2 regions of the Loigolactobacillus coryniformis subsp. coryniformis KCTC 3167 genome follow, and region 1 is predicted to be linked to the other one. Evidence: a T-box and tRNA genes for the amino acid it is inferred to sense, from the RefSeq annotation. Region 1 holds a T-box; the other holds one or more tRNA genes.
The links. A T-box is a leader RNA that pairs with one kind of tRNA and senses whether it is charged. The one in region 1 lies ahead of trpS (tryptophan--tRNA ligase), so its partner is inferred to be a tRNA-Trp.

Region 1 (15,523 bases):
TCCTACGGGAGGCAGCAGTAGGGAATCTTCCACAATGGACGAAAGTCTGATGGAGCAACGCCGCGTGAGTGAAGAAGGTTTTAGGATCGTAAAACTCTGTTGTTGGAGAAGAACAGGGACTAGAGTAACTGTTAGTCCTTTGACGGTATCCAACCAGAAAGCCACGGCTAACTACGTGCCAGCAGCCGCGGTAATACGTAGGTGGCAAGCGTTGTCCGGATTTATTGGGCGTAAAGCGAGCGCAGGCGGTTTTTTAAGTCTGATGTGAAAGCCTTCGGCTTAACCGAAGAAGTGCATTAGAAACTGGGAAACTTGAGTGCAGAAGAGGACAGTGGAACTCCATGTGTAGCGGTGAAATGCGTAGATATATGGAAGAACACCAGTGGCGAAGGCGGCTGTCTGGTCTGTAACTGACGCTGAGGCTCGAAAGTATGGGGAGCGAACAGGATTAGATACCCTGGTAGTCCATACCGTAAACGATGAATGCTAAGTGTTGGAGGGTTTCCGCCCTTCAGTGCTGCAGCTAACGCATTAAGCATTCCGCCTGGGGAGTACGACCGCAAGGTTGAAACTCAAAGGAATTGACGGGGGCCCGCACAAGCGGTGGAGCATGTGGTTTAATTCGAAGCAACGCGAAGAACCTTACCAGGTCTTGACATCCTTTGACCACTGTAGAGATACAGCTTTCCCTTCGGGGACAAAGTGACAGGTGGTGCATGGTTGTCGTCAGCTCGTGTCGTGAGATGTTGGGTTAAGTCCCGCAACGAGCGCAACCCTTATGACTAGTTGCCAGCATTTAGTTGGGCACTCTAGTAAGACTGCCGGTGACAAACCGGAGGAAGGTGGGGATGACGTCAAATCAGCATGCCCCTTATGACCTGGGCTACACACGTGCTACAATGGTCGGTACAACGAGTTGCGAACCCGCGAGGGTAAGCTAATCTCTTAAAGCCGATCTCAGTTCGGATTGTAGGCTGCAACTCGCCTACATGAAGCCGGAATCGCTAGTAATCGCGGATCAGCACGCCGCGGTGAATACGTTCCCGGGCCTTGTACACACCGCCCGTCACACCATGAGAGTTTGTAACACCCGAAGTCGGTGGGGTAACCCTTTTAGGGAACTAGCCGCCTAAGGTGGGACAGATGATTGGGGTGAAGTCGTAACAAGGTAGCCGTAGGAGAACCTGCGGCTGGATCACCTCCTTTCTAAGGAATAATTACGGAAACCTACACGATTTGTTTTGAAACTTTGTTTAGTTTTGAGAGGCTTACTCTCAAACGTTGTACTTTGAAAACTGGATATTCAATTTCTTTGTAATATATAAACCGAGAATTAACACTGCGTTTTAAAGAGTTTTTTAAGAAAGTATTTCTTAATCGCTAAACTCTAACCGTGATACCGTTAGGTATCAAGTAGGTTAAGTTAAGAAGGGCGCACGGTGGATGCCTTGGCACTAGGAGCCGATGAAGGACGGTACTAACACCGATATGCTTCGGGGAGCTGTACGTAAGCTTTGATCCGGAGATTTCCGAATGGGGGAACCCAGCCAACTTAGTCGTTGGTTACTCATAAGTGAATACATAGCTTATGAGAGGTAAACGTGGGGAACTGAAACATCTCAGTACCTGCAGGAACAGAAAGAAAATTCGATTCCCTAAGTAGCGGCGAGCGAACGGGGAACAGCCCAAACCATGATGCTTGCATTGTGGGGTTGTAGGACTGAACTTTGGAGTTACCAAAGTCGTTGATAACTGAGTCAGTTGGAATGCTGAACAAAACAGGGTGAAAGTCCCGTAAGTCAAATCAACGGCTCTTCGTTCAGGATCCTGAGTACGGCGGAACACGTGAAATTCCGTCGGAATCTGGGAGGACCATCTCCCAAGGCTAAATACTACCTAGTGACCGATAGTGGACCAGTACCGTGAGGGAAAGGTGAAAAGAACCCCGGAAGGGGAGTGAAACAGTTCCTGAAACCGTGTGCCTACAATTAGTTAGAGCCCGTTAATGGGTGATAGCGTGCCTTTTGTAGAATGAACCGGCGAGTTACGTTTGCATGCGAGGTTAAGCTGATAAGGCGGAGCCATAGCGAAAGCGAGTCTGAATAGGGCGTTTAGTATGTAGACGTAGACCCGAAACCAAGTGACCTACCCATGTCCAGGTTGAAGGTGTGGTAAAACACACTGGAGGACCGAACCCGTGTATGTTGAAAAATGCTGGGATGAGGTGTGGGTAGCGGTGAAATTCCAAACGAACTTGGAGATAGCTGGTTCTCTTCGAAATAGCTTTAGGGCTAGCCTCGGAATTGACCATCATGGAGGTAGAGCACTGTTTGGACTAGGGGCCCGTCTTGGGTTACTGAATTCAGATAAACTCCGAATGCCATTGATGAATTATCCGGGAGTCAGACAGTGAGTGATAAGATCCATTGTCGAAAGGGAAACAGCCCAGACCACCAGTTAAGGTCCCCAAATTTATGTTAAGTGGAAAAGGATGTGGGGTTGCATAGACAACTAGGATGTTGGCTCAGAAGCAGCCACCATTTAAAGAGTGCGTAATAGCTCACTAGTCGAGTGACCTTGCGCCGAAAATGTACCGGGGCTAAACATAATACCGAAACTGTGGATGACCACTTATGTGGTCATGGTAGGAGAGCGTTCTAAGGGCGTTGAAGGTTGATCGTGAGGACAACTGGAGCGCTTAGAAGTGAGAATGCCGGTATGAGTAGCGAAAGACAGGTGAGAATCCTGTCCACCGTATGACTAAGGTTTCCTGGGGAAGGCTCGTCCTCCCAGGGTTAGTCGGGACCTAAGCTGAGGCCGCAAGGCGTAAGCGATGGCCAACAGGTTGAGATTCCTGTACTAGTTTATTTTGTTTGAACGATGGAGGGACGCAGGAGGCTAAAGGATCCGCACGATTGGAAATGTGCGGCCAAGCAATAAGTCTTGGTGTGAGTCAAATGCTTGCACCTGTACGGACAAGTTGTGATGGGGAGCGAATTTAAGTAGCGAAGTCCTTGATGTCACACTGCCGAGAAAAGCTTCTAGTGAGAAATAAACTACCCGTACCGCAAACCGACACAGGTAGTCGAGGAGAGTATCCTCAGGTGTGCGAGAGAACTCTCGTTAAGGAACTCGGCAAAATGACCCCGTAACTTCGGAAGAAGGGGTGCTGATCTAACGATCAGCCGCAGTGAATAGGCCCAGGCGACTGTTTATCAAAAACACAGGTCTCTGCTAAATCGTAAGATGACGTATAGGGGCTGACGCCTGCCCGGTGCTGGAAGGTTAAGTGGATGAGTTAGTACTTCGGTACGAAGCCCAGAAATGAAGCCCCAGTAAACGGCGGCCGTAACTATAACGGTCCTAAGGTAGCGAAATTCCTTGTCGGGTAAGTTCCGACCCGCACGAAAGGCGTAACGATCTGGGCACTGTCTCGACGAGAGACTCGGTGAAATTATAATACCCGTGAAGATGCGGGTTACCCGCGACAGGACGGAAAGACCCCATGGAGCTTTACTGTAGCTTGATATTGAGTGTTTGTACCGCTTGTACAGGATAGGTAGGAGCCGTTGAAGCCGGAACGCTAGTTTCGGTGGAGGCATTGGTGGGATACTACCCTTGCTGTATGAACCCTCTAACCCGCGCCACTTAGCGTGGCGGGAGACAGTGTCAGGTGGGCAGTTTGACTGGGGCGGTCGCCTCCTAAAAAGTAACGGAGGCGCCCAAAGGTTCCCTCAGAATGGTTGGAAATCATTCATAGCGTGTAAAGGCATAAGGGAGCTTGACTGCGAGACTTACAGGTCGAGCAGGGACGAAAGTCGGGCTTAGTGATCCGGTGGTTCCGTATGGAAGGGCCATCGCTCAACGGATAAAAGCTACCCTGGGGATAACAGGCTTATCTCCCCCAAGAGTCCACATCGACGGGGAGGTTTGGCACCTCGATGTCGGCTCATCACATCCTGGGGCTGTAGTTGGTCCCAAGGGTTGGGCTGTTCGCCCATTAAAGTGGTACGCGAGCTGGGTTCAGAACGTCGTGAGACAGTTCGGTCCCTATCCGTCGCGGGCGTAGGAAATTTGAGTGGAGCTGTTCCTAGTACGAGAGGACCGGAATGGACATACCGCTGGTGTACCAGTTGTGCCGCCAGGCGCATCGCTGGGTAGCTAAGTATGGCCGGGATAAACGCTGAAAGCATCTAAGTGTGAAGCCCCCCACAAGATGAGATTTCCCATTCCTTTATGGAAGTAAGACCCCTGAGAGATGATCAGGTAGATAGGTTGGAAGTGGACGTGCCGTGAGGCATGGAGCGGACCAATACTAATCGGTCGAGGACTTAACCAAGTAGCATGTACGTAGTGTTAGTTTAAGGGCAAAGAAATGAATATCCAGTTTTGAGAGCGCAACGTTCTCAGAAAGTGGTGTGGTGGCGATAGCAAGAAGGATACACCTGTTCCCATGTCGAACACAGAAGTTAAGCTTCTTAGCGCCGAGAGTAGTTGGGGGAGCACCCCCTGCGAGGGTAGGACGTTGCCACGCACTTTTAAAAAGGCAGTCAAGTCAGTAATGGCTTGGCTGTTTTTTTGTGCGCATAAATAAAATCAGCCAGCGCATATGGCTGACTGATCAATTGAAGATTAACTAATTTGCTTGCTAGTTGTTAAGCGTAGCGTTTTAGGTGCATATTTCCAATATTCATTACGCAATGGATGTGGGCGAACACCAAACTCGATCCATGGCTTACTCCGGCCAGAGTAATGGATCAGCACTGGCGCCTGCCGGGCTTCTTCAGCAAGGATTTCGCCAGGAGCTAAGGGATGAACTTGTTCGTGACGAATCAAACGTGATTGCATATTATATTTAGGGTGTAAATAATACCATTTATCAGCCAAGACGGCGTTCAGTGCGTCCTGATCATGGTATTTTAGTTTTTCAGGATGATGATTGATGAAGGCCATCACTTTACTTGTCAGATTTTCATCACGCCAACGTTTTAGATCAATTAACATGACACCGGAGTTGAAGTAAAATGGCTGTTCCGCTTTGATTCCCATCTCAGCTAAGCGCGGAACGTAGCCAGCGTCTTCAACTGCAGCAATTACTTTACCATTTAAATTAGTCTGCCATAGTTCACTAATATCACTGGTACAGATCAAATCACAATCAAGATAAAGGATACGATCTAATTCCGGTAATAGGTCTGCAGTATAAATGCGATAGTAAGCTGATTTGACGATACGTTCATCGGTTACGACCTGTTGGAAAAGTGATTCGTCAACTGATAAGTAGGCGACTTTATGACAATTGGTATAATCTATTTCCAAGCGATTAAGTTGTAGCTTATCTTCGGCAGTCAATTGATCGGCAAAGATATAAAAGGCGAAATCGTTGGTCGGGTTATTAACGAGAATTGAGCGATAGAGTGTGGCTAATGGGGTAACGAAATTCGAATTAGTGGTTGAAACGATCGAAATCATGGTCATAAACGTTCCTCCTCGTAAATATTGTCTGCTACTGAAATGTCTATAGGTTACCTTAGTAGCTATGAATATTATGACATGGTTATAGACTTGATTAGTTAAACTATACAAAATAGCAACTAGTTACGACAACTTTTATGCATGAAACGGGCTGTATCTAAGTGGAAAAGCATGCATCTAAATTGCAACCGGCCGAGCTTTGATGCTAATATGGAGATGTACCATAATAATCAATTCTATAAGAAAGGACTGATTGATATGCTTCACTTACTCTGGGTATTAATTGTTGGTGCGGTTATCGGGGTCATCGCTGGTGCAGTCACGAGTCGTGACTTGCCTTTAGGCTGGATCGGTAATATTATTGCCGGTTTAGTCGGTTCTTGGCTCGGTGAGATGATCTTAGGTAGCTGGGGACCGATGATTGCAGGTATGGCAATTATTCCATCAATTATCGGTGCCGTTGTCCTCGTATTGATCGTCTCCGTGATTATCGGTACGCGGAAAAAGAAAAGTTAGTTGGATAATTGACCACCTATGGAAGGTTGACTAGCCAAAATAGTTATCATTCGGAACCGCAAAGATTTGATGGAATAGAGGGAGGAATGCGATGTGCGCCCAATTTTCAAATTTGCGCTTGGTTTGCTGGCATTTCTAGGCCTGTTAGAAGCGATTTGGTTTGGTCTGTTGATTGAGCCCATGGCTAACTGGTCAGGCCAATTGATGCAGTGGCAGCAAGAACAAATTTGGTTGTCCTGGGTCGGCTTAGGTTTGGCGATCATTGCGGGACTAATTTTTCTGGTCTTGCTGTTTATCGCATTATTTAAACGGTCAACGACCACTAGCTTGAACATGAAAACTAAGCACGGGCAGCTAAATATCAGTCGTACTGCAGTGGAAAAATCTGTTAAGTATGCTGTACAGGAGCAGCACCCAGTGACTGAAGTTGATGTGGCCGTTCAATTGCTTAAGCACAAAGCTTTAGCCAATGCGCAGGTCAATGCCACTTTAACGAGTACAACTAATGATTTAGTCGGCGCCAGTCAACGAATTGAGAAAACAGCCAAACGTGAATTAACTGAACGCCTAGGTGTTCCAGTGAAAAATGTTGATGTTCATTTGTTAACCGTCGACCAACGTAAGCAACCAATGACAGACGTGATTTAATGAGGTGAGTAAATGCAGCGAGAAATGAAAGGCGCGCTCATTGGCCTGATCTGCGGCATTATCTGGATCATGCTAGGTTTTTGGCAGCTAATTTTGATTCTGTTGTTGAGTGCGATCGGTTTTCTAATCGGTCGTTACAGTGAACGATTACCAGAATTAAAGCGCTGGTTGTTGCAAGTTCTTGAGCGCTGAATAATGTAGTCGAATTGGTGTTTGTAGGTTTTATAGCAAAAAGTCTGCTGAATAGCCAGTGAGATAGAGGAGGTATTCGATGGATCAACCAAAAGTACAAAAACGTAAATTGACGTTTGAGGATAATGTGATCAAAAAAATCGCCGGTAATGTTTCCGGTGATATTGACGGTATTTTATCAATGAACGGTGGTTTGATGAGCAACATCGCTGAACGCTTCCGGAGTGATACGGATGTGACTAAGGGTATCGATGCTGAAGTAGGTCAAAAACAAGTTGCGTTGGATATGGAAGCAACTTTAGAATATGGTGCCGATGCACGTGTCATTTTTGACCAACTCTGCGACCGCGTTTATCAAGCGTTGAAACAGATGACAGGTTTGGAATTGATCGAGCTGAATTTAAACGTGACGGATATCATGACTAAACGTGAATGGGCTAATCAAACGAGTGAAGGCAAAAAAGAAACTAAGGACCGGGTTAACTAAATTAGCGTTAAACGAAAGGATGACTAACAAAATATGGACGAAAAAATGAAGAATAATGCGCCACAAGCCATCGAAAGTGAATTAAATTATAACGAAGACGTGATTGCAAAAATCGTTGGTCGGACGATGACGACAATCCCTGGTGTTTTAACGGTTGAGGGGAATGTGATCGAAAACTTAGCTGATCGTTTCCGTGATAATGATGACCCTACTAAAGGGGTAAAAGTGGACTTAGATGACGATGCACAAACTGCAACGTTAGAATTAAGCGCAACATTGGAATATGGGCGTAACGCACCTAAAATTTTCGATGAAGCAGTTAATAAAGTGCAGGCAGAAGTTACACGAATGACTGACGTAAAGCTGACTAGCTTTAAAATGACGGTTACTGATATGCTGACTAAGGAAGAATGGCAAGCTCAGCAGGATAAAGCAAATCAGAATAAGTCAGAATAATATAAAAAGGTTAGGACATTAAATTGGCCTAACCTTTTTATTTGCATTCAATTTACAACACCTCTAGTCTAAAGTATGATAAAATAATTGACCGCTGGAATAAATTTTACTGGCGACAGAAACGGTGCGTCGGTTTAAAATCCGTACTGTTTTTTTAAAGTATATTTAGGCTAAATTAGTGAAACTATACCTTAGCAAAATGCTTTAATATTATTAAAATAGAAATAGAGGAGGTCGTTTGAATGGATGCAGAAACTAAGCAGCAGGAACAAGCGCGCGTAACTGATGTGATCGCTAAAATTGAGCAACGATTGCAAGATAAAAACGCACAATTGGACCAGGCACATCGTGAGACTACCTCGATTGAACGAAATTATGGCGATAACACGCGGGTCAATATTACTGAAGCGGATGACCGAATCGAAACTAATGCTGCCGTGCAGCAGCAAAAACAATTAGTTGCACGGACTGTTGAAAATGAGTCGATCTTAAAACAGCAGATCACTCAATTAAAAGATCTACAGCAGTCACCTTATTTTGGCAGAATCGATATTGATGAAGCGGGTGATCGCGATACATTATATATTGGGACCTCGTCATTTATTGATGCTAAACAGAACTTTTTAGTTTATGATTGGCGGGCGCCAATCTCGGGTATTTACTATAATGGTACGCTGGGTAAAGTGAGTTATGAAACGCCGACTGGCCCGGTACAAGCTGAATTACTGAAGAAGCGGCAATTTTTGATCGAGCACGGTAAAATTGAAAATTTATTTGATACCAACGAAACAGTTGGCGATAGTATGCTGCAACATGTATTAGGTGCTGATAGTGATGAATATATGCGTAATATTGTTGCGACGATTCAACAGGAACAGAATGATATTATTCGTGATACGAAACATGATATTTTGATCGTACAGGGGGTAGCTGGTTCAGGGAAAACATCGGCTATACTGCAGCGGATCGCTTTTCTGCTGTATCATAGCCGCGAATCGTTAAATTCTGAGCAGATGATTTTATTTTCACCGAATCGCTTATTCAGTCATTATATTTCGGAAGTGCTTCCCAGTTTAGGTGAAAAAAATATGCGTCAGGTCACTTTAGCCGAATTTTTGGAGCAGCGCTTTTCTGGCCTACGGGTGGAGACCTTGTTTGATCGCTATGAACAGGATCAATCTAGCTTTCCTAGAACAGCACAAAAAATTCGACGCTATAAAGAAAGTTATACGTACATTCAGGCTGTGGAACATTATTTGCGCCAAGCCCAACCGCAACAATTAGCCTTTACGGATGTATATTTTGAAGGTCGCGCTTTCTTCACTAAGGCAGAAATTGCGGCAATTTATGCCCGGCTACCAGTTAAAATGTTGGCGGCGGATAAATTCCTCGCAACTAAGAACACGTTGATCAAGCGGTTGAAGCGGCGCATTCATGAGGAAGCTAAAGCTGATTGGGTGGCGGCAGAAGTTGATATGCTCGATGAAGATCGTTATCGGAGCATTGTCGGTGAGCAACGCTTTGACAGTGGTGATGATGAGTTTCAATTTATTGCTGAAAAACTGGTGCGTGACCGCTTAGCCATTGTTTATGACGCATTGTACAACGATTATTTTATTGATATGTACGAGCAGTATGCTGATTTTATGCGCCAGGCCACACCGAACGATGTGACCGCTAAGGTTTGGCAGACTATGATTGCGAGTTACAAGCAACAATTAGAACGGCACCATCTACGTTTAGAGGATGCTGCGCCATTGCTGTATTTGCGCGATCGTCTGACCGGTAGTGGGCAGAATCACGCGATGCAACATCTATTTATTGATGAAATGCAAGATTACACGATGGCACAATTAGCTTACATCAAGCACGCTTTTCCTAAAGCTAAATTAACTTTATTAGGCGATCGTGCGCAGGATTTATTTACCGCCCACTACCGACAAAATGATTTTATTGATGAATTGACGACTATTTTCCAGACCCACAGCATCAATTTGATCACGTTGAATAAAAGTTACCGCTCGACCTTCCCAATCACGACTTTTGCGGCAGCGTTATTGCCAGCTGGAAATGAGATCCAGGCCTTTACTCGCGATGGTCATAAGCCACTGTTGGTTACGACGGATTCAACGGCTGATAGTTTGCAGCAGATCACTAAACAATGTCGGCGTTTACTCTTACAGCACGAAACAGTCGCAGTTTTGACTAAGGATCGTGCAACAAGTGCGCGATTGTATGCACGGTTAAAGTTGGATGTTGAGACAACGCTGATGACGGACGCTGATCGCGCTTTGCCCAAGGGCGTTTTGATTTTACCAATCTATTTAGCGAAGGGCTTAGAATTTGATGCAGTCGTTGCTTATGATGTATCTGCTGTGCATTTTAATGCAGAGGGTGATCGTGATATCTTATATACAATCGCTTCACGGGCGATGCATGAATTAGTGTTGATCAGTACCGGTGCGCCATGTCAATTTATTGATGCTGTACCAGCAGAAATGCTAGCTCGGGATACTGTATTACCGGCAAACGAATTATCCTGATTAAAGGTGTTGCATTCATTTAGAATATATAATATACTATTTAGGCAGTGTTCTGATCAGACTGTTTAATTGTATATTTATGCCGTCTTAGCTCAGCAGGTAGAGCGCATCCATGGTAAGGATGAGGTCGTCGGTTCGAATCCGATAGACGGCTTAAGTTGAGAAAGCTGATAACGATAAAGTTATCGGCTTTTTTGTCGTTCAATTTAGCTAAAAACGACATAATATTTCGTTTAAGCAAGAAAGTAGCTATCCAGGTTATAAAATCAATGGTATTCTATTAATGGATGGTTATTGTATATAGAGGAGAAGGGCAATATCTATGGTTAAATTATTAAACAAATTCAAGCAGCAACAGTTGGTTAAACATTTAGCCAGCCAAGCTGAAGTGAATTTACATTTTGCTAGGGCTAACGCGGACTATACAGTCTGTCAATACGGGACGGAATTTGGTAACGGAATCGTTGTGGTAATTGATTTAGCGGATAGTGAATTACGGGTGCACCAAAGCGGTGGAAAAACGCAGTATCTGCCATTGGCGAATGCTAGTACAGAGCTATATGATCTTCTTTGTGAAGAGCGCGATCATCGGGCAATCAACGCAATTATCCCAAATTAGTTTGGCGTTTTAGTGGCGTCATTGAATTACATAATAAAATAAGTCTTGTCAGAAAGTGTCGTTGCAACTTCAGCAAAGTTACGCAGTAATTGAGCATAGTCGAACACGGTGACTGACACTTTGACACCGCACCATGAAATCGGTACAATTAAGTTAATATGTTGACGGGGAAGAGTAGCCGTAAGTGGATCTAAAGCGAGTCATTGGTTAGTGCGAAATGGCGGTCGCTAACGGTGAATGGGCCCTAGAGTGCCAGCGTGAATTAAGTAGCGGTGGCGGTGTTTGCGCCTTAAGCAAGAGTGGTGTCGCAGTGGCGGCACAATTTAGGTGGTACCACGACATTGAGCGTCCTATTGATAGTAATATCAATAGGATTTTTTTTATGAAAGAAGGAAATGGATATGACAAAAAAAGTAATTTTAACGGGTGATCGGCCAACTGGTAAGTTGCACATTGGACACTATATCGGTTCATTAAAAACGCGGGTGGCTATGCAGAATTCTGGTGATTATGATCCTTACATCATGATTGCAGACATGCAAGCATTAACTGACAACGCGCGTGATCCAGAAAAGATTCGGCATAGTTTGTTACAAGTTGCTTTAGATTATTTGGCGGTAGGAATTGATCCGGCTAAATCGACGATCTTAGTTCAGTCGCAGATTCCAGCTTTAAATGAATTGACGATGCACTATTTGAATATTGTCAATGTGTCGCGGTTGAATCGCAACCCAACGGTTAAAAGTGAAATTCAACAAAAAGGTTTCGGTCAAAGCATCCCAGCCGGCTTTTTGATTTATCCAGTTAGTCAGGCAGCTGATATTACGGCTTTTAAGGCTAGTGTGGTTCCGGTTGGCGATGATCAGGAACCCATGTTGGAGCAAACTCGCGAGATCGTGCGCAGTTTTAATAATATTTATCAACGGGATGTATTGGTTGAACCTGAGGGCGTTTTTCCACCTAAAGGTCAGGGCCGATTACCTGGCTTAGACGGTAATGCTAAAATGAGCAAATCACTGAATAACGCTATTTACTTGGCTGATTCTGCTGACGAGATCCAAAAGAAAGTTATGTCGATGTACACTGATCCTAACCATATTCATGTTGAAGATCCAGGTCAAGTTGAAGGCAACGTGGTTTTCACATATTTGGATGTTTTTGCTGAGGATCAGGCCCATGTTGCTGAATTAAAAGCACAGTATCAAGCCGGTGGTTTAGGTGATGTTAAGTTGAAACGCTATTTGAACGAAGTCTTACAGGCTGCTTTGGCACCAATTCGTCAGCGTCGCGAAGAATATGCGCAGGATCCTGCTGCGGTGTATGATATTCTGGCTAAGGGTAGCGCTAAAGCAAATGAAGTTGCCAATAAGACTTTAGCTGAAGTGCGAGCCGCAATTGGTATCAATTATTTCGATTAATGTGAGGCAGTTATATTGATCTAGCATATGCTTCAGCGTAAACTAATTTCAACCAATAACGAATGTAGGTGACAGAATGGAACTTGAGCAATTTATGCACGAGCTTGCGTCTAAGGCACCAACTCCTGGTGGCGGTGGTGCGAGTGCTTTAAGTGGTGCCACTGCAGCAGCGTTGGCTAGTATGGTGGTCAATTTGACCCAAGGTAAAAAGAAATACGCGGTCTATACAGATGAGCTGGCACAGATTTTAACGACAACGCAGCAACTGATCACAGATTTATTGGCGCAGATTCCTGCCGATGCTGCAGCTTTTGCACCGTTAGCGGACGCCTATCGCATTCCGAAAGAAGCGCCGCAACGTGCGGCAATTTTAGAGGCAGCACTGGCTCAAGCGACGTCAGTGCCATTAGCTGTTTTACGGCAATTAGACAGTTTAGTCCCTTTGATTGAAAGTTTAGTGACTAAGGGCAGCCAAATCATGCAAAGTGACGTTGGCGTAGCGGCAGTTACTTGTCGTAGCGCCTTAGAGGGTGCAGTACTAAACGTCTACATCAATACGCGTTTAATGCATGACCGCCAGCAAGCGTTGGCGTTAAATGCTGAGGCAGCAGCATTGGTCAATGATAATGTGATCCGCTGTCAGCGCGTCTATCAACAGGTTATGGCTAAGCTACAATAAGTATGCGGTGATGATTTCTTGAAATGGAAGTGATCTGGTGAAAATTCTCAGTGGTCATCCAGTAGTTCAACATTTATTTACTGCTTTGGAAACGCCAGTTGCACAATTACGTGCACAAGGTATTGTGCCTTGTTTAGCTTTGATTCGTGTTGGCGCAGATCCGGCTGCACAGAGCTATGCACGGACGATTCAAAATCGGTTTGCTAAAGCCCAAGTTGCCGTTCAGATAGTAGATTTTCCAACGGATGTGCAACCAACGATAGTGGTGCAGGCAATCAAACAACTGAATCAAGATACTGCCGTCCATGGGATCATGGTTTTACAGCCTCTGCCGTCACAGTTAGCGGTGGCACAATTGGCCGAAGTGATCGCACCAGCCAAAGATGTTGACAGTATCAGTCGGCTGAATCAGGCGGCCAACTATTTTGACATCGAAAGTGGTTTTTATCCTTGTACGGCTGAGGCAGTAATGGCGCTGTTGGACTATTATCAGATCAATTTAGCGGGTCAGCGCGTGACTGTGGTCGGCAAAAGCATGGTTGTAGGCAAGCCAGTGGCATTAGCACTGATGAATCGTGATGCCACCGTGACGGTGGCGCATAAGTTGACTCTGGACTTGCAGCAGACTTGTCAAAATGCAGATGTGATCGTCGCCTGTGCAGGTGTTCCCAATTTGATCGATGAAACCATGGTCCATGCGGGGCAAGTGATCATCGACGTTGGAATCAATCGCGTTAATGGGCGCTTAGTTGGTGATGTCGATTGGCCAGCAATTCACCCAATCGTGGCAGCAGCAACGCCTGTACCTGGTGGTGTAGGGACGATCACCACCTCAATTTTATTGAAACACACGGTTCAAAGTGCTTGGTTACAGCAACCCAGCGCTCAACCGCTAATAATTGAATAGAATAAGTTGTTCCGTCGTGCAAGCGCCGGTTTTTTTGTTAAAATGAAGTTGAGTAACCGTTTTATAATGGGGGTGGCAAAATGGTGCAGCCAAAACTTTTTGGTGCGATCGTAATGAGTGCACAAAGTCTTGATTTGAGTATCGTTAATTTGCGAACATTAGAAGTGATCGAACGAGTCAGCGCGCCGGTGGCCTTAGGTGAGCGTTTATTTTCTGATGGTGGGATCGATTTTGATGCAGTTAACGCAGCAATCGAGGCGTTACGCGGTTTTCAACAATTGATGCGTGATTATGGGGTCAGTGACGAACGAGTAGTAGCTAGCCACACGATTACGTCAGCAGAAAATATCAATTTTGTGCGTGATCAAATTTATACGAAAACGGGATTAACGGTTCATTTTACAACGGTCAGTGAAGAATTACTATTTCGTTATGAAGCCGCTGCGGTTTATTTGCCTAATTTTAAGCGTTTATGTCAGCAGAATACTGTTTTACTGCAATTAGGCGCTAGCTCGATTACGTTAATGGTCTTTCAGCATGGTGAATTGACTTTAACTCGGGAGTTGCAATTAGGCCCGATGCAGGTGGCACAACGCATGGCCGAACTGGAACATCGCGCAACGGCTTATGAAGATATTTTAGCCGACTATATCCATTCCAAGTTATTGGATATTTTGCGCTTTTTACCACAGGTGGCCTTTACTCAAGTGATCTTAATGGGGTCAAAATTGACCTTGCTGGAAAATATGATTCCGCAAGGCCAGCGAAGTTTGGCAATCACCCATCAGCAATTCAATCAGCGTTACCATCAAGTGATGACATTGTCACCGCAAGAATTACAAAATGACGAACAATTACCAGAAATTGAGGCTAATGAGGTTGCACCGACCTTCTTATTATTAGACGAGATTTTTGATACTTTGCATACCGAAACGATTTGGTTGTCGAATATTAAATTGCTCGATGGTTTTGTGGTGCATTTAGGTAGTCATAATGGCAAATATAAGCAATGGGACTTTGATGCGGCAGTGATCGCGGCAACACAACACGTGGCAGCACGCTACAATATTGATAGTGCCCACCAAAAGCAAGTTTTGAAATTTGCGGTGCAGTTATTTGATCGTTTACGTAAGATTCACGGCTTAGGCCGGCGGGAGCGCTTATTATTACAACTGGCGGCAATCTTGCAAGATACGGGGCTGTACTTAGATGCGAATCAGCACGCTTTTCATTCCGAATATATTATTCGTGCAAGTGAAATTCTGGGATTGGATCATACGGAGCAATTGATCGTGGCTGCAGTGGCCCGTTACCATAGCTCGGCGGCACCGTCGGCGGATCTGAGCCATTTTAATCAGTTACCGTTGATTCAACGCTTAGTGATTGCTAAGCTGGCCGCAATTTTACGGTTGGCTGATGCGCTGGATGACAGTCATCAAACAAAAATTAGCGCTATCAGCGTTAGTATTCGCCGCACGACGGTCACAATTACTGCCACTGCGCAAACGGATATTGAGTTAGAGAAATGGACTTTCGCTCAGAAAGCTGACTTCTTTACTAATGTTTATGGGCTGCAGCCGATT
Region 2 (15,523 bases), 1.4 Mb from region 1:
CTCGGTCGTTTCCGGCGCCATAAGCGCGAAAAAAGGTTGATGTTGTGGACTGCTAGTTCCGCGCGCACTTTCAATTTTTTGAATACCGGGATACAGTGGATGTCGGTTTAAATTAGCTTCCTTCGTATGCGCCCCATACAGTGATAGCCAATCAAGTTTTTGCGGAGGTAAATCAAGCGACAGACTTTGACAATTTTCAATCATAACCGGTTGCTGACCACAATTAGTCACTTCTTGATGCGTTGCAATAATATCAAGTGCCTGAAAAATCGTATAAAAAAGGGGCACTTTCACGTTCGCAATCTGGTCAACTAATTCAATTTTCAAAGTTTCCGCTGCAGCTACTTGCTCTACATAGGTTGCTGGTAATCCAGTTAGACCCGGTTTACCAGCTAAAATCTCATAACCGGCGTAGCTTAAGTCGATATGGCGGCGTTGCCCACTTTGCACAATTGTTAAGACAGGTAATCTATAATCACCAGTTCCCCTAGTCGGACAAGCCAAAGGAAGCTCATTGACCGAAAATTTACGGTCAGTTGAATCTGGGTTACTGGCAAAACCCCTGTCAGTCAACCGCAATGAATTACTGTCATGAAAACTGCGAATAGCTGAACCCAAATAACGCTGCAAAACGTATTTCTCACGTATAATCGCCAGCACAAAACTTATTCGGCCATTACTCAAATGAAAACTGGCTTGCCGTTGATCAAATTCAATCATGTGTCGATTTCCCCCAAGTATTATTAAATCTAGAAACTTATTTCTTTACTCAGTATGAAAATATCCTAAAAGACAACACTACTGCGCAACTGACTTTTAGGATAAACACCAATATTAAATTAGCTCAAGAATAAAGGCTTCATACGGCTGAATATTTTCATCCAGCGCACAACGATGCGTATTATTTTTAAGCTTAAAGACAAATTCGGTTGTGACTAACTCCGCCAAACGAGTGATCGGTACGATTTGAGCTGACAGATTAGCAACGATCAACCAACTTTGTTCTGCCGTTACCCGGCGATAAACAAACAACTGCTGATCAGTCGGTAATTCCAATTGATACCGTCCAGTAGTTAAAATTGGAAACTGATGACGTAGCTGAATTAGTTGTTGATAGTATTTAAAAATCGAAGCGTGTTGTTGCCGATCCGTAGCCACATTGATCTGACGATAATTTGGATTTAGTTGAAACCATGGTCGCCCGATGGTAAAACCTGCGTTGGCACTCGTATCCCATTGCATTGGCGTTCGCGCATGATCCCGGCTAAGCTTTTGCGCTGCAGCCAAGAACTCAGTCGCTGTCATCGTCTGATCTTGTTCCACATATTGCCGATAATTGGTCGTGATCTCAATATCTTCATAATCCGCCAATGCAAACGTAGCATTGGTCATGCCGATTTCTTCACCTTGATACACAAAGGGCGTACCCTGCATACCATGTAAAACCGTTGCAAAAGCAGTTGCACTTTGATAACGATATTTTTGGTCGTTACCCCAGCGCGAAACGATCCGCGCACGATCGTGATTTTCAAAGTACAGCGCATTCCAGCCATGATCGCGTAAATTATCTTGCCATTTTGTTAAGCTATCTTTTAATTTTAAAAGATCAAAGTGATCATAATCCCATTTACCATTGACTCCACCAGCTTTACGGTCTGCGCGCATATGTTCAAATGAAAAGACCATATCCAGCTCTTTACGTTCTGGGTCAACAAACTTGCGGACATTTGCTGCTGTAGCCCCAGGTGCTTCACCAACACTCATCATATTAAACGGCGCCAAAACTTCCCGGTTCATTTCTTGAATAAATTCATGTAACCGTGGACCATTATTCTGATCACTTAACACATATGGTCGATTCAGCTTATCTGGATAATCAGTGAAGTGCTGATCTTTAGAGATCGACGAGATCACATCCATCCGCCAACCATCAACACCCTGCGCCTTCCAAAACCGCATCATATCGTAAATCGCTTGGCGTACTAGCGGATTTTCCCAATTTAGATCGGGTTGTTCTTTAGCGTAATAATGCAAGTAATATTGTTGTCGTTCTGGCACATAAGTCCAGGCAGAACCGCCAAAGTTGGCGGCCCAATTATTCGGCTCACTACCATCCGACTTAGGATCACGCCAAATATAAAAATCACTGAAATAATTATGCCGTGATTTTTTACTTTCTTGGAACCAAACCGCTTGATCTGAGGTGTGGTTGGCCACTAGATCCATAACGATCTTTAAATGTCGTTGATGTGCCGCAGCAATCAATGCATACATATCTGCATTAGTCCCAAAGCGCTGATCAATTTGCCGATAATCACTGATATCATAACCGTTATCAATCTGCGGCGAAACATAGATTGGGCTAAGCCACAACGCATCCACACCCAATTGCTGTAAATAATCCAATTTACTGATGATACCTTGTAGATCACCGATTCCATCGCCATTAGCATCCATGAAGCTTTTAGGATAAATTTGATAGATCACAGCATTTTGCCACCACGATTGTGCCATTGATCATACCTCCTTATTTAACGTAATTGTTCTTGTGCCAACAAAAGACAACCGGTGATCCCAGCGTTATCACCTAACTGCACGGGTACGATGTAATCATCTATCGCTGGTGTCGGCACGTAACCGGCTAATTGTTGGGCAAATTGTTGCCTGATCAACGGAAATAACTGCTGTTGCTTCATAACACCACCACCAAAGATGATCATTTCCGGCGATAATGTCACGGTCAGATCAACACAAGCTTGCGCCAAATAATTGGCTTCTAAAGTCCATGCCGGATCATCGCCAGCTAAAGTCTGTGCCTTGCGCTGATATCTTTGTTCTAAAGCTGGCCCAGCAGCTAACCCTTCCAAACAATCCGCATGAAAAGGACAGTGTCCCTGGTAAGTATCAGCTGGATCATGGCGAATCAGCATATGCCCCATTTCGGGATGACCAAAGCCATGCAATAATTGACCGTTGATCACTGCACCGCCACCGATTCCAGTACCAACAGTTAAATAGACACAACTTTTTAAGCCTTGGGCTGCCCCCAGCTTCAGTTCGCCATAAGCAGCTACATTCACATCCGTAGTCCACACATATGGAATATCAAAAGCCTTTTTCATCGTTCCTAAAAAATCATAGTCGCGCCACCCGACTTTAGGCGTGGCTGTGATATAACCGTAAGTTGCAGAGTTAACGGCAACATCGATTGGGCCAAACGAACCGATGCCCATTGCGTCTACTGGATTTTTTTGAAAAAAGGAAATAACTGCTCCCATCGTTTCAGCAGGCGTCGTTGTTGGAATTTGTTCCCGCGCAACAATCGTTAACTGTTCATCGCTGACGGCACATACAAATTTCGTTCCGCCCGCTTCAATTGCACCAATTTTCATTTGCACACCTCATTATTGATTGATATTTTCGGTCAAGGCAATCAGCTGCTCGCCAGATTTAACAGTTTGATTATTGATCCGATCAACGCCACCATATGCTAATGTATTGGTAATGATCACCATGACTGTTGAATCGTAGCCCGCTGCTTTGATTGCCGCCACATCAAACGTACCTAATAGATCACCTTGTTGTACGATTTGGCCTTTACGTACGCTAGTCGTGAAGTGAGCACCCGCTAAATTAACTGTATCGATACCTAAATGGATCAATATTTCGGCTCCAGCATCGGTTTTGATACCGTAAGCATGCATCGAATCGTAGGTCACCGTTACCGTACCACTAGCTGGTGCGTAAACATTGTTATCACTCGGAATAATTGCGGCACCTTTACCCATGATCTCGGCAGAGAAAACTTGATCATCAACTTGTTGCAGCGGCACTGATTCACCTGCTACCGGCGCAGCAACGATTTCGTCTTGAACCTTACCAGCATCACTGGCTTCCGGTGCTAAATTGATGTCGGCGGCCGCATCAGTAACGGCGGCCATTTCCGGTGTAGCGTTCAAAACGCGCTTACCATAGACAAAAGTCAATGCGAAACCAAGCACAAAACTGATAACGACCCCGATCAGAAAACCTGGTACTGATCTGGCTGAAATACAGATAAAGCCGATCACACTGGCTGGTCCCATAGAAACTGATAAGACGTGCATTGCCCCGATTACTGCACTAGCGATTCCAGAAGCGATCATTGCACAAACAAACGGGAATTTTAACTTTAAGTTGACCCCAAAAATTGCTGGTTCAGTAATACCAAGTAAAGCTGAAACACTAGCTGAAGAAGCCAACCCTTTTTGCTTTTTATTCTTAGTGACAAAGAATACTGCCAAACAAGCAGCCCCTTGAGCAATATTCGCCATCGAAGCAATCGGGAAAATAAATGAACCGCCAGTTTGTTTAACATTGGCTAATAAGGTCGTCTCGATCGCCGGAAAAGTTTGATGTAAACCAGTGATCACAATCGCAGAATAGAAAGTCCCAAAAATTCCGGTACCAAACGCTCCTGCTGTGTTATAAAGCCAAACTAATCCAGTCGTTAAGCCATCTGAAACGCCGCGCATCACCGGACCAACCACGATAAAAGTCAAAAAACCAGTAATGATAATAGCCAACATTGGTGTAAATGTGAAATCAAACGCGCTAGAAATATGGCGATGGAAATACTTCTCTAAATTGGCTAAGATCCACGCAACAACTAATACTGGTAGGACAGAACCCTGATAGCCAGCTTGAGCAACGTTCAAGCCAAAAACGTTCCAGAAAACCATCTTACCAGCGGCCATTGTGGTCGCGACCGCATAGCCATTGATCAAATCCGGAGCAACCATGATCATCCCCATAGCGGCCCCTAGATAAGGATTCCCCCCAAAACGCTTAGTAGCTGAGAACCCAACCAAGATCGGTAAGAACGTAAATGGTGCCGAAGCCATCGTATTGACAATCTGGGCAAAACCATTCAACGCGGGATAAGCTTGGACAACTGATTTTGCCATAAATAAATGTTCAGCAGTTAAAACATTATTTAAAGCCATTAACAAACCACCGGCAACTAACGCAGGAATGATCGGAATAAAAATATCAGATAAGACCTTGATCAAAGCCATAAACGGATTAATCTTTTTACCATTAACTGCTGCAGCTTTGATATCATCCGGTGTCGCTTCACTCAATCCAGTTGTTTTGATCAGTTCGGCATATACCTTATCTACATCCCCTGGTCCAATAATAATTTGAAATTGACCGTTAGTTTCAAACGTCCCCTTAACACCAGGATTCGCGTCCAATGCTTTCTGATTGATCTTACTTTCATCCTTGATCACCATTCGTAAACGCGTTGCACAATGCGCTGCTGCTTGAATATTATCCGCACCAACAGCACTAAGAACATCCTTGGCCACCTTTGCATGATCCATTATCATTACCTCCAACTATTTTATGTAATCGCTTTATGTTTATTATCATACTCACTTTTTTAAAATTGTCAAACGTATATCATTTAAAAAATTAACAATCATCGATTCATAATAAATAAAAGATCTAGTAAATGATTATCGTTTGACATAAAATGGTATAAAAGCTAATATAGCAAGTAAAGTTAACGATTGCATTTAAAATGGATCGTTATATTCTAACTAGTAGAAATCGAGGAATCGAGCATGACTTTAATTAAAAAATGGACACGCGCACTTAGATATCAAAGTTATTCAAAATGGCCCCCTGCTACACAACAAGCACTTTTAGCAACTGTCAGCACATCTCCTTGGCGTTTGGGCTATCACATTCAATCCGATAGCGGACTACTGAACGATCCTAATGGTTTTGCTTATTTCAATAACAAGTGGCATTTATACTACCAGAACTTCCCTTTTGGCCCAGTTCATGGGTTAAAATCATGGCGTCATTTAACTTCCGATGATTTAGTCCACTGGCAAAAGACAGCTGGCGATCTGTTACCAGATTCTGCCTACGATAGTCACGGCGCCTATTCCGGCTCTGCCTTACCACTTGGCAATCAATTATTTCTGATGTATACCGGTAATGTGCGCGACGCAAATTGGCAACGTCACCCATATCAAAACGGCGCTGTGCTGGACCAGCATAACCAGCTCACCAAATTAAGTAAACCATTGATCAGCGAACCACCAGCTGGTTACACCAGTGAATTTCGTGATCCGCAGATCATCGCAAAACAAGACCAATATTGGGCATTTATTGGTGGACAAACTAACGACAAAGTAGGCACTATCCTTGTTTATCAGTCCAATGACCTACACCAATGGGATTTTATGGGCCCGCTACAACTAGACCAACCCAAAATTGGCTATATGATCGAATGCCCTAATTTAATCCAAATCGGCAATACCACTGTTTTGATCAGTTGTCCCCAAGGTTTAGCACAGTCAACACTCGCTTACCAAAATATTTATCCCAATACTTATTTGCTTAGTGACCAAGTCGACTGGGAAAACTTAACTTTCAACGCACAATACTCACTTAAATTACTAGATGATGGTTTTGACGTTTATGCCACGCAGGCGATCAATGCGCCGGATGGCCGTGCGTTAGCCGTGTCGTGGATTGGCTTGCCTGAGATCGACTATCCCACTGATCGTTACGGTTGGGCCCATTGTTTAAGTCTGATCAAGGAATTAACGATCAAGGACGGCCACCTTTATCAATACCCTGTCAGCGAGAATCAAAAATTACGCACTGATGAGCAACAATTCAACGTTCAGGCAACGCCAGCACCGACAGTTATCCAAGCTAACAGTGGTCAACAATACGAGTTGGCTTTAAACCTTGCCGCAGATCAAGAAATTACACTACACATCGCAGAAAATAGTGACGCTTCTGCCTTTTTTGAGGTAAAATTAAACAGTAAAACCGGTGTTGTCACTGTTGATCGCCAAGCTGCTGGTGAACCATTTGCTGAAAAATACGGCACAGTCCGCACGAGTCAATTACCAGCCCATCACGCGATCACTTTAAATTTATTTGTTGACCATTCAGTTTGCGAGATGTACCTCAATCATGGTTACACTACCCTGACTGCACGCTTTTTCCCCAAGCCGGGCCAACAACAACTATCAGTTAGCAGTCCCACAACGGCTGAGCTCACCGGAAAATTTTGGCAATTAAACGCCATAGATTAAGGAATGATACACGATGGTCAAACTAACTGACGTCGCCAAATTAGCTGGCGTTTCCGCTACTACCGTTTCACGAGTGATCAATAACTACGGTTCTTTATCGCAACACACTAAAGATAAAGTATTTGCCGCAATGCAGGAACTAAATTATCAGCCCAACAGTCTAGCACGTTCGCTGCAAGGTAAGGAAACAAAATTAATCGGCGTTATTTTCCCATCAGTTAGTAACCCTTTTTTTGGTGAGCTCGTTTCATTACTAGAAAGCCATCTTTTCGCCAAAGGCTACAAAGTCATCTTATGTAATAGCGCGGAGAATAAAGAAAAAGAGCGGGCGTATTTACAAATGTTGATTGCCAACCAAGTTGATGGTATTATTGCCGGTGCTCATAATCTAGGCATTGCGGAATATGAACGCGTCGGTTTGCCCATCATTTCGTTTGACCGTGCCTTATCAAATACGATTCCAATCGTCAGCAGCGATAATTATACCGGCGGCGCATTGGCAACGGAAGCATTACTAAAAGCTGGGGCTAAAAAAATCGTCATCCTTTCTGGAATCAACCAGCCGAATTCTCCAACGACGGAACGCTTAAATGGCTATGCCGATACTCTAAAAGCAGCCGACCTACAACCAATCACTGCTGAGATCGATTTTCATACCGCCGCTAATATCAAAGCCTTAAAGATCCATCAGTTACTCGTTGATCAAAAACCGGACGGTGTCTTTTGTACCGATGATCTATCGGCACTTTTACTAATAAATGAAGCGCAAAAATTAGGCTTGGCTATCCCAACTGACTTACAAGTAGTTGGCTATGACGGTACTAAATTAATTCAAGATTATCATCCCGAATTAACTACGATCATGCAACCCATCGATGATATCGCTACTTTATTGATTGATCTGTTGCTACAAAGAATCAAAGACCACCATGTAGCTTTACAACCACGCTACCAATTGCCGGTCAAATTGATCAATGGCCAAACAACGCGTTAAGTTGAATTAAACACGCAAAAAAGCTTCCTACCAACAGTAAACGAGGTTGCGATAATCCCTCCATAATCATCAGATGAATTATTGTATTTCATCTGATGATTATGGAGGGATTATTATATGCCAAGATCCAAACTCACTGCCCTTGAAAAACTCAAACTGATCGAGGCGTTTCAACAGTCAGGTATATCGAGAACGCCACTTTTGCACGACAGCGTGGAATCGATGAGAAAGCGCTTGGAAGAAGCCAAAAAGAACATCCACTATAGCAAGGAATTGAAGCTCAGAACAAACAAAAAAGCAACCCTACTAAAAATTAATTTAGTAAGATTGCACTTATTCGATTGTGTCCATATTCGGACATCAATACCGGCGATCGGGGTCGAACCGATACTCCCGCGAGGGAACTGGATTTTGAATCCAGCGCGTCTGCCAATTCCGCCACGCCGGCATAATACTTATTTTTAAAAGCATGGATACCATACCTTTTTAATACAAAGGCGGTAACCGGATTTGAACCGGTGATAGAGGTTTTGCAGACCTTTGCCTTACCACTTGGCTATACCGCCATCATCAAGGTTCAAATACCTTGAAACTTTTAAACTGGGATAGCTGGATTCGAACCAGCGCATGACAGAGTCAAAGTCTGTTGCCTTACCGCTTGGCTATATCCCAATATGGTACAAGGGCGGTATGTGGGAATCGAACCCACGCGTGCCGGAGCCACAATCCGGTGCGTTAACCACTTCGCCAATACCGCCATGGCAGGGATAGTAGGAGTTGAACCCACATCAACGGTTTTGGAGACCGTGATTCTACCATTGAACTATATCCCTATTATAAAAATGGAGGAGAGTGGATTCGAACCACCGAACCCGAAGGAGCGGATTTACAGTCCGCCGCGTTTAGCCACTTCGCTACTCCTCCATAAATGGCGCGGGACAGAATCGAACTGCCGACACATGGAGCTTCAATCCATTGCTCTACCGACTGAGCTACCGAGCCATATGAAAATATTATAAGCGGTCCCAACGGGACTCGAACCCGTGATCTCCTGCGTGACAGGCAGGCGTCCTAACCAACTAGACCATGGAACCAATGTTGATGGAGGTTACAGGGATCGAACCTGTGACCCCCTGCTTGTAAGGCAGGTGCTCTCCCAGCTGAGCTAAACCTCCATAATGACCCGTACGGGATTTGAACCCATGTTACCGCCGTGAAAGGGCGGTGTCTTAACCACTTGACCAACGGGCCAGCATAGCTGACGGAGAGTAAGGGATTCGAACCCTTGATACAGGCAATACCCGTATACATGATTTCCAATCATGCTCCTTCAGCCGCTCGGACAACTCTCCATGACTCGACTCCGGCTGTCGGACTCGAACCAACGACATTCTGATTAACAGTCAGACGCTCTACCAACTGAGCTAAGCCGGAATTATAAACAGCGTGGCAACGTCCTACCCTCGCAGGGGGTGCTCCCCCAACTACTCTCGGCGTTAAGAAGCTTAACTTCTGTGTTCGACATGGGAACAGGTGTATCCTTCTTGCTATCGCCACCACACCACTTTCTGAGAACGTTACGCTCTCAAAACTGGATATTCAATTTATTTGCCCTTGAACTAACCTGCGTAAATGCTACTTGGTTAAGTCCTCGACCGATTAGTATTGGTCCGCTCCATGCCTCACGACACGTCCACTTCCAACCTATCTACCTGATCATCTTTCAGGGGTCTTACTTCCATAAAGGAATGGGAAATCTCATCTTGTGGGGGGCTTCACACTTAGATGCTTTCAGCGTTTATCCCGGCCATACTTAGCTACCCAGCGATGCGCCTGGCGGCACAACTGGTACACCAGCGGTATGTCCATTCCGGTCCTCTCGTACTAGGAACAGCTCCACTCAAATTTCCTACGCCCGCGACGGATAGGGACCGAACTGTCTCACGACGTTCTGAACCCAGCTCGCGTACCACTTTAATGGGCGAACAGCCCAACCCTTGGGACCAACTACAGCCCCAGGATGTGATGAGCCGACATCGAGGTGCCAAACCTCCCCGTCGATGTGGACTCTTGGGGGAGATAAGCCTGTTATCCCCAGGGTAGCTTTTATCCGTTGAGCGATGGCCCTTCCATACGGAACCACCGGATCACTAAGCCCGACTTTCGTCCCTGCTCGACCTGTAAGTCTCGCAGTCAAGCTCCCTTATGCCTTTACACGCTATGAATGATTTCCAACCATTCTGAGGGAACCTTTGGGCGCCTCCGTTACTTTTTAGGAGGCGACCGCCCCAGTCAAACTGCCCACCTGACACTGTCTCCCGCCACGCTGAGTGGCGCGGGTTAGAGGGTTCATACTGCAAGGGTAGTATCCCACCAATGCCTCCACCGAAACTAGCGTTCCGGCTTCAACGGCTCCTACCTATCCTGTACAAGCAGTACAAACACTCAATATCAAGCTACAGTAAAGCTCCATGGGGTCTTTCCGTCCTGTCGCGGGTAACCCGCATCTTCACGGGTATTATAATTTCACCGAGTCTCTCGTCGAGACAGTGCCCAGATCGTTACGCCTTTCGTGCGGGTCGGAACTTACCCGACAAGGAATTTCGCTACCTTAGGACCGTTATAGTTACGGCCGCCGTTTACTGGGGCTTCATTTCTGGGCTTCGTACCGAAGTACTAACTCATCCACTTAACCTTCCAGCACCGGGCAGGCGTCAGCCCCTATACGTCATCTTACGATTTAGCAGAGACCTGTGTTTTTGATAAACAGTCGCCTGGGCCTATTCACTGCGGCTGATCGTTAGATCAGCACCCCTTCTTCCGAAGTTACGGGGTCATTTTGCCGAGTTCCTTAACGAGAGTTCTCTCGCACACCTGAGGATACTCTCCTCGACTACCTGTGTCGGTTTGCGGTACGGGTAGTTTATTTCTCACTAGAAGCTTTTCTCGGCAGTGTGACATCAAGGACTTCGCTACTTAAATTCGCTCCCCATCACAACTTGTCCGTACAGGTGCAAGCATTTGACTCACACCAAGACTTATTGCTTGGCCGCACATTTCCAATCGTGCGGATCCTTTAGCCTCCTGCGTCCCTCCATCGTTCAAACAAAATAAACTAGTACAGGAATCTCAACCTGTTGGCCATCGCTTACGCCTTGCGGCCTCAGCTTAGGTCCCGACTAACCCTGGGAGGACGAGCCTTCCCCAGGAAACCTTAGTCATACGGTGGACAGGATTCTCACCTGTCTTTCGCTACTCATACCGGCATTCTCACTTCTAAGCGCTCCAGTTGTCCTCACGATCAACCTTCAACGCCCTTAGAACGCTCTCCTACCATGACCACATAAGTGGTCATCCACAGTTTCGGTATTATGTTTAGCCCCGGTACATTTTCGGCGCAGGGTCACTCGACTAGTGAGCTATTACGCACTCTTTAAATGGTGGCTGCTTCTGAGCCAACATCCTAGTTGTCTATGCAACCCCACATCCTTTTCCACTTAACATAAATTTGGGGACCTTAACTGGTGGTCTGGGCTGTTTCCCTTTCGACAATGGATCTTATCACTCACTGTCTGACTCCCGGATAATTCATCAATGGCATTCGGAGTTTATCTGAATTCAGTAACCCAAGACGGGCCCCTAGTCCAAACAGTGCTCTACCTCCATGATGGTCAATTCCGAGGCTAGCCCTAAAGCTATTTCGAAGAGAACCAGCTATCTCCAAGTTCGTTTGGAATTTCACCGCTACCCACACCTCATCCCAGCATTTTTCAACATACACGGGTTCGGTCCTCCAGTGTGTTTTACCACACCTTCAACCTGGACATGGGTAGGTCACTTGGTTTCGGGTCTACGTCTACATACTAAACGCCCTATTCAGACTCGCTTTCGCTATGGCTCCGCCTTATCAGCTTAACCTCGCATGCAAACGTAACTCGCCGGTTCATTCTACAAAAGGCACGCTATTACCCATTAACGGGCTCTAACTAATTGTAGGCACACGGTTTCAGGAACTGTTTCACTCCCCTTCCGGGGTTCTTTTCACCTTTCCCTCACGGTACTGGTCCACTATCGGTCACTAGGTAGTATTTAGCCTTGGGAGATGGTCCTCCCAGATTCCGACGGAATTTCACGTGTTCCGCCGTACTCAGGATCCTGAACGAAGAGCCGTTGATTTGACTTACGGGACTTTCACCCTGTTTTGTTCAGCATTCCAACTGACTCAGTTATCAACGACTTTGGTAACTCCAAAGTTCAGTCCTACAACCCCACAATGCAAGCATCATGGTTTGGGCTGTTCCCCGTTCGCTCGCCGCTACTTAGGGAATCGAATTTTCTTTCTGTTCCTGCAGGTACTGAGATGTTTCAGTTCCCCACGTTTACCTCTCATAAGCTATGTATTCACTTATGAGTAACCAACGACTAAGTTGGCTGGGTTCCCCCATTCGGAAATCTCCGGATCAAAGCTTACGTACAGCTCCCCGAAGCATATCGGTGTTAGTACCGTCCTTCATCGGCTCCTAGTGCCAAGGCATCCACCGTGCGCCCTTCTTAACTTAACCTATTTGATACCTAACGGTATCACGGTTAGAGTTTAGCGATTAAGAAATACTTTCTTAAAAAACTCTTTAAAACGCAGTGTTAATTCTCGGTTTATATATTACAAAGAAATTGAATATCCAGTTTTCAAAGTACAACGTTTGAGAGTAAGCCTCTCAAAACTAAACAAAGTTTCAAAACAAATCGTGTAGGTTTCCGTAATTATTCCTTAGAAAGGAGGTGATCCAGCCGCAGGTTCTCCTACGGCTACCTTGTTACGACTTCACCCCAATCATCTGTCCCACCTTAGGCGGCTAGTTCCCTAAAAGGGTTACCCCACCGACTTCGGGTGTTACAAACTCTCATGGTGTGACGGGCGGTGTGTACAAGGCCCGGGAACGTATTCACCGCGGCGTGCTGATCCGCGATTACTAGCGATTCCGGCTTCATGTAGGCGAGTTGCAGCCTACAATCCGAACTGAGATCGGCTTTAAGAGATTAGCTTACCCTCGCGGGTTCGCAACTCGTTGTACCGACCATTGTAGCACGTGTGTAGCCCAGGTCATAAGGGGCATGCTGATTTGACGTCATCCCCACCTTCCTCCGGTTTGTCACCGGCAGTCTTACTAGAGTGCCCAACTAAATGCTGGCAACTAGTCATAAGGGTTGCGCTCGTTGCGGGACTTAACCCAACATCTCACGACACGAGCTGACGACAACCATGCACCACCTGTCACTTTGTCCCCGAAGGGAAAGCTGTATCTCTACAGTGGTCAAAGGATGTCAAGACCTGGTAAGGTTCTTCGCGTTGCTTCGAATTAAACCACATGCTCCACCGCTTGTGCGGGCCCCCGTCAATTCCTTTGAGTTTCAACCTTGCGGTCGTACTCCCCAGGCGGAATGCTTAATGCGTTAGCTGCAGCACTGAAGGGCGGAAACCCTCCAACACTTAGCATTCATCGTTTACGGTATGGACTACCAGGGTATCTAATCCTGTTCGCTCCCCATACTTTCGAGCCTCAGCGTCAGTTACAGACCAGACAGCCGCCTTCGCCACTGGTGTTCTTCCATATATCTACGCATTTCACCGCTACACATGGAGTTCCACTGTCCTCTTCTGCACTCAAGTTTCCCAGTTTCTAATGCACTTCTTCGGTTAAGCCGAAGGCTTTCACATCAGACTTAAAAAACCGCCTGCGCTCGCTTTACGCCCAATAAATCCGGACAACGCTTGCCACCTACGTATTACCGCGGCTGCTGGCACGTAGTTAGCCGTGGCTTTCTGGTTGGATACCGTCAAAGGACTAACAGTTACTCTAGTCCCTGTTCTTCTCCAACAACAGAGTTTTACGATCCTAAAACCTTCTTCACTCACGCGGCGTTGCTCCATCAGACTTTCGTCCATTGTGGAAGATTCCCTACTGCTGCCTCCCGTAGGAGTTTGGGCCGTGTCTCAGTCCCAATGTGGCCGATTACCCTCTCAGGTCGGCTACGTATCATTGTCTTGGTAAGCCGTTACCTTACCAACTAACTAATACGCCGCGGGTCCGTCCAAAAGTGACAGCCAAAGGCCGTCTTTTACATTCAGACCATGTGGTCTGAATGGTTATGCGGTATTAGCATCTGTTTCCAAATGTTATCCCCCACTTAAGGGTAGGTTACCCACGTGTTACTCACCCGTCCGCCACTCACGTCAATCAACGTCCACTGCAAGCAGCTTCGGTCGACGTCAGTGCGTTCGACTTGCATGTATTAGGCACGCCGCCAGCGTTCGTCCTGAGCCAGGATCAAACTCTCATATAAAATGAAAATTGATTGCTCAATTGATTTTGTTGCTAGCGAGTTATAATTCAAATTGAATTGACTTCGCAAATGTTTGCTTTATCTCGAACCGGTCCGAAGGCCGGTAAAAAATAAAGACCCTACACATTTGATTTGTCGAAACTTTGTTCAGTTTTCAAAGGTCTACCTTGTTGCTCAACACAACTTAATCAGTTTATCATGACGAGCGAAGCTTGTCAAGAACTTTTTGAATAAATATTCAAGCCGTTCATTTCTGATTTCGTTATGCCTTGTTAAATCAAGCTTTTACTCTGCATCTTTATGCAAGTAGAAATGAATAACTCAACAAGTGACAACTTTATTAGTTTATCAAGTTAAGCAAGATATGTCAACAAAAAGTTTTAAAAACTTTTTTCAACGACACGAGCTATAACTGACAACAACAAATACTATATCAACATTTCGCGGTAGCGTCAAGGATATTTATAATTAAAATTTGCTTTATTTCAGATTACGAATGCTAATTAATTTATCTTTATAATTGTACGTATTAAAAAAGCATAATTACCGTAAAAGGGTAATTATGCATTCGTTACTGTTCGTTTCTATTATTTAGTGATTTTTTCTACACCACGCATATAAGGAACAAGAACTTTCGGTACGGTCACACTGCCATCTTCATTTTGATAATTTTCTAAAATAGCTGCAACAGTACGACCAACCGCTAAGCCTGATCCATTCAATGTGTGTAATAAATTGACTTTGCCTTCACTATCACGGTAACGAATCTGTGCACGGCGCGCTTGGAAATCTAAGCAATTTGAACAACTTGAAATTTCACGATAAGTTTCTTGCGCCGGAATCCATACCTCTAGATCGTAAGTTTTCGCCGCAGAAAAGCCCATATCACCAGTTGATAAAGTAATAACATGATAGGGCAATTCAAGCTTTTGTAAGATATTTTCTGCATTAGCTGTCATTTTTTCTAATTCATTAAATGATTCTTCTGGCTTAACGTACTTGACCATTTCCACTTTATTGAACTGGTGTAGTCGAATCAAGCCACGAGTATCCCGACCAGCACTACCTGCTTCAGAACGGA

Region 2: it has a tRNA-Trp gene. The T-box ahead of trpS (tryptophan--tRNA ligase) is inferred to sense a tRNA for this amino acid. The anticodon was not compared.

Annotation. Positions count from the first base shown of each region.
Region 1 is NZ_CP017713.1:631,635-647,157, forward strand. Features, by position in the region: rRNA gene LC20001_RS03040 (16S ribosomal RNA) at 1-1,206, shown strand, start outside; rRNA gene LC20001_RS03045 (23S ribosomal RNA) at 1,417-4,339, shown strand; rRNA gene rrf (5S ribosomal RNA) at 4,418-4,534, shown strand; gene LC20001_RS03055 (glycosyltransferase family 8 protein) at 4,633-5,478, opposite strand; gene LC20001_RS03060 (GlsB/YeaQ/YmgE family stress response membrane protein) at 5,734-5,991, shown strand; gene amaP (alkaline shock response membrane anchor protein AmaP) at 6,085-6,639, shown strand; gene LC20001_RS03070 (DUF2273 domain-containing protein) at 6,652-6,831, shown strand; gene LC20001_RS03075 (Asp23/Gls24 family envelope stress response protein) at 6,911-7,318, shown strand; gene LC20001_RS03080 (Asp23/Gls24 family envelope stress response protein) at 7,352-7,774, shown strand; gene helD (RNA polymerase recycling motor HelD) at 8,017-10,317, shown strand; tRNA gene LC20001_RS03090 (tRNA-Thr) at 10,399-10,471, shown strand; gene LC20001_RS03095 (hypothetical protein) at 10,640-10,936, shown strand; T-box leader at 11,089-11,292, shown strand; gene trpS (tryptophan--tRNA ligase) at 11,338-12,354, shown strand; gene LC20001_RS03110 (cyclodeaminase/cyclohydrolase family protein) at 12,431-13,033, shown strand; gene LC20001_RS03115 (bifunctional 5,10-methylenetetrahydrofolate dehydrogenase/5,10-methenyltetrahydrofolate cyclohydrolase) at 13,071-13,940, shown strand; gene LC20001_RS03120 (Ppx/GppA phosphatase family protein) at 14,021-15,523, shown strand, end outside.
Region 2 is NZ_CP017713.1:2,051,725-2,067,247, forward strand. Features, by position in the region: gene LC20001_RS10175 (alpha-galactosidase) at 1-720, opposite strand, end outside; gene LC20001_RS10180 (alpha-glucosidase) at 835-2,514, opposite strand; gene LC20001_RS10185 (ROK family protein) at 2,532-3,392, opposite strand; gene LC20001_RS10190 (sucrose-specific PTS transporter subunit IIBC) at 3,405-5,366, opposite strand; gene LC20001_RS10195 (sucrose-6-phosphate hydrolase) at 5,610-7,106, shown strand; gene LC20001_RS10200 (LacI family DNA-binding transcriptional regulator) at 7,120-8,100, shown strand; tRNA gene LC20001_RS10205 (tRNA-Leu) at 8,465-8,548, opposite strand; tRNA gene LC20001_RS10210 (tRNA-Cys) at 8,596-8,666, opposite strand; tRNA gene LC20001_RS10215 (tRNA-Gln) at 8,701-8,772, opposite strand; tRNA gene LC20001_RS10220 (tRNA-His) at 8,785-8,857, opposite strand; tRNA gene LC20001_RS10225 (tRNA-Trp) at 8,860-8,933, opposite strand; tRNA gene LC20001_RS10230 (tRNA-Tyr) at 8,944-9,024, opposite strand; tRNA gene LC20001_RS10235 (tRNA-Phe) at 9,030-9,102, opposite strand; tRNA gene LC20001_RS10240 (tRNA-Asp) at 9,121-9,194, opposite strand; tRNA gene LC20001_RS10245 (tRNA-Val) at 9,203-9,275, opposite strand; tRNA gene LC20001_RS10250 (tRNA-Glu) at 9,280-9,351, opposite strand; tRNA gene LC20001_RS10255 (tRNA-Ser) at 9,363-9,452, opposite strand; tRNA gene LC20001_RS10260 (tRNA-Asn) at 9,462-9,534, opposite strand; rRNA gene rrf (5S ribosomal RNA) at 9,545-9,661, opposite strand; rRNA gene LC20001_RS10270 (23S ribosomal RNA) at 9,740-12,662, opposite strand; rRNA gene LC20001_RS10275 (16S ribosomal RNA) at 12,873-14,442, opposite strand; gene serS (serine--tRNA ligase) at 15,030-15,523, opposite strand, start outside.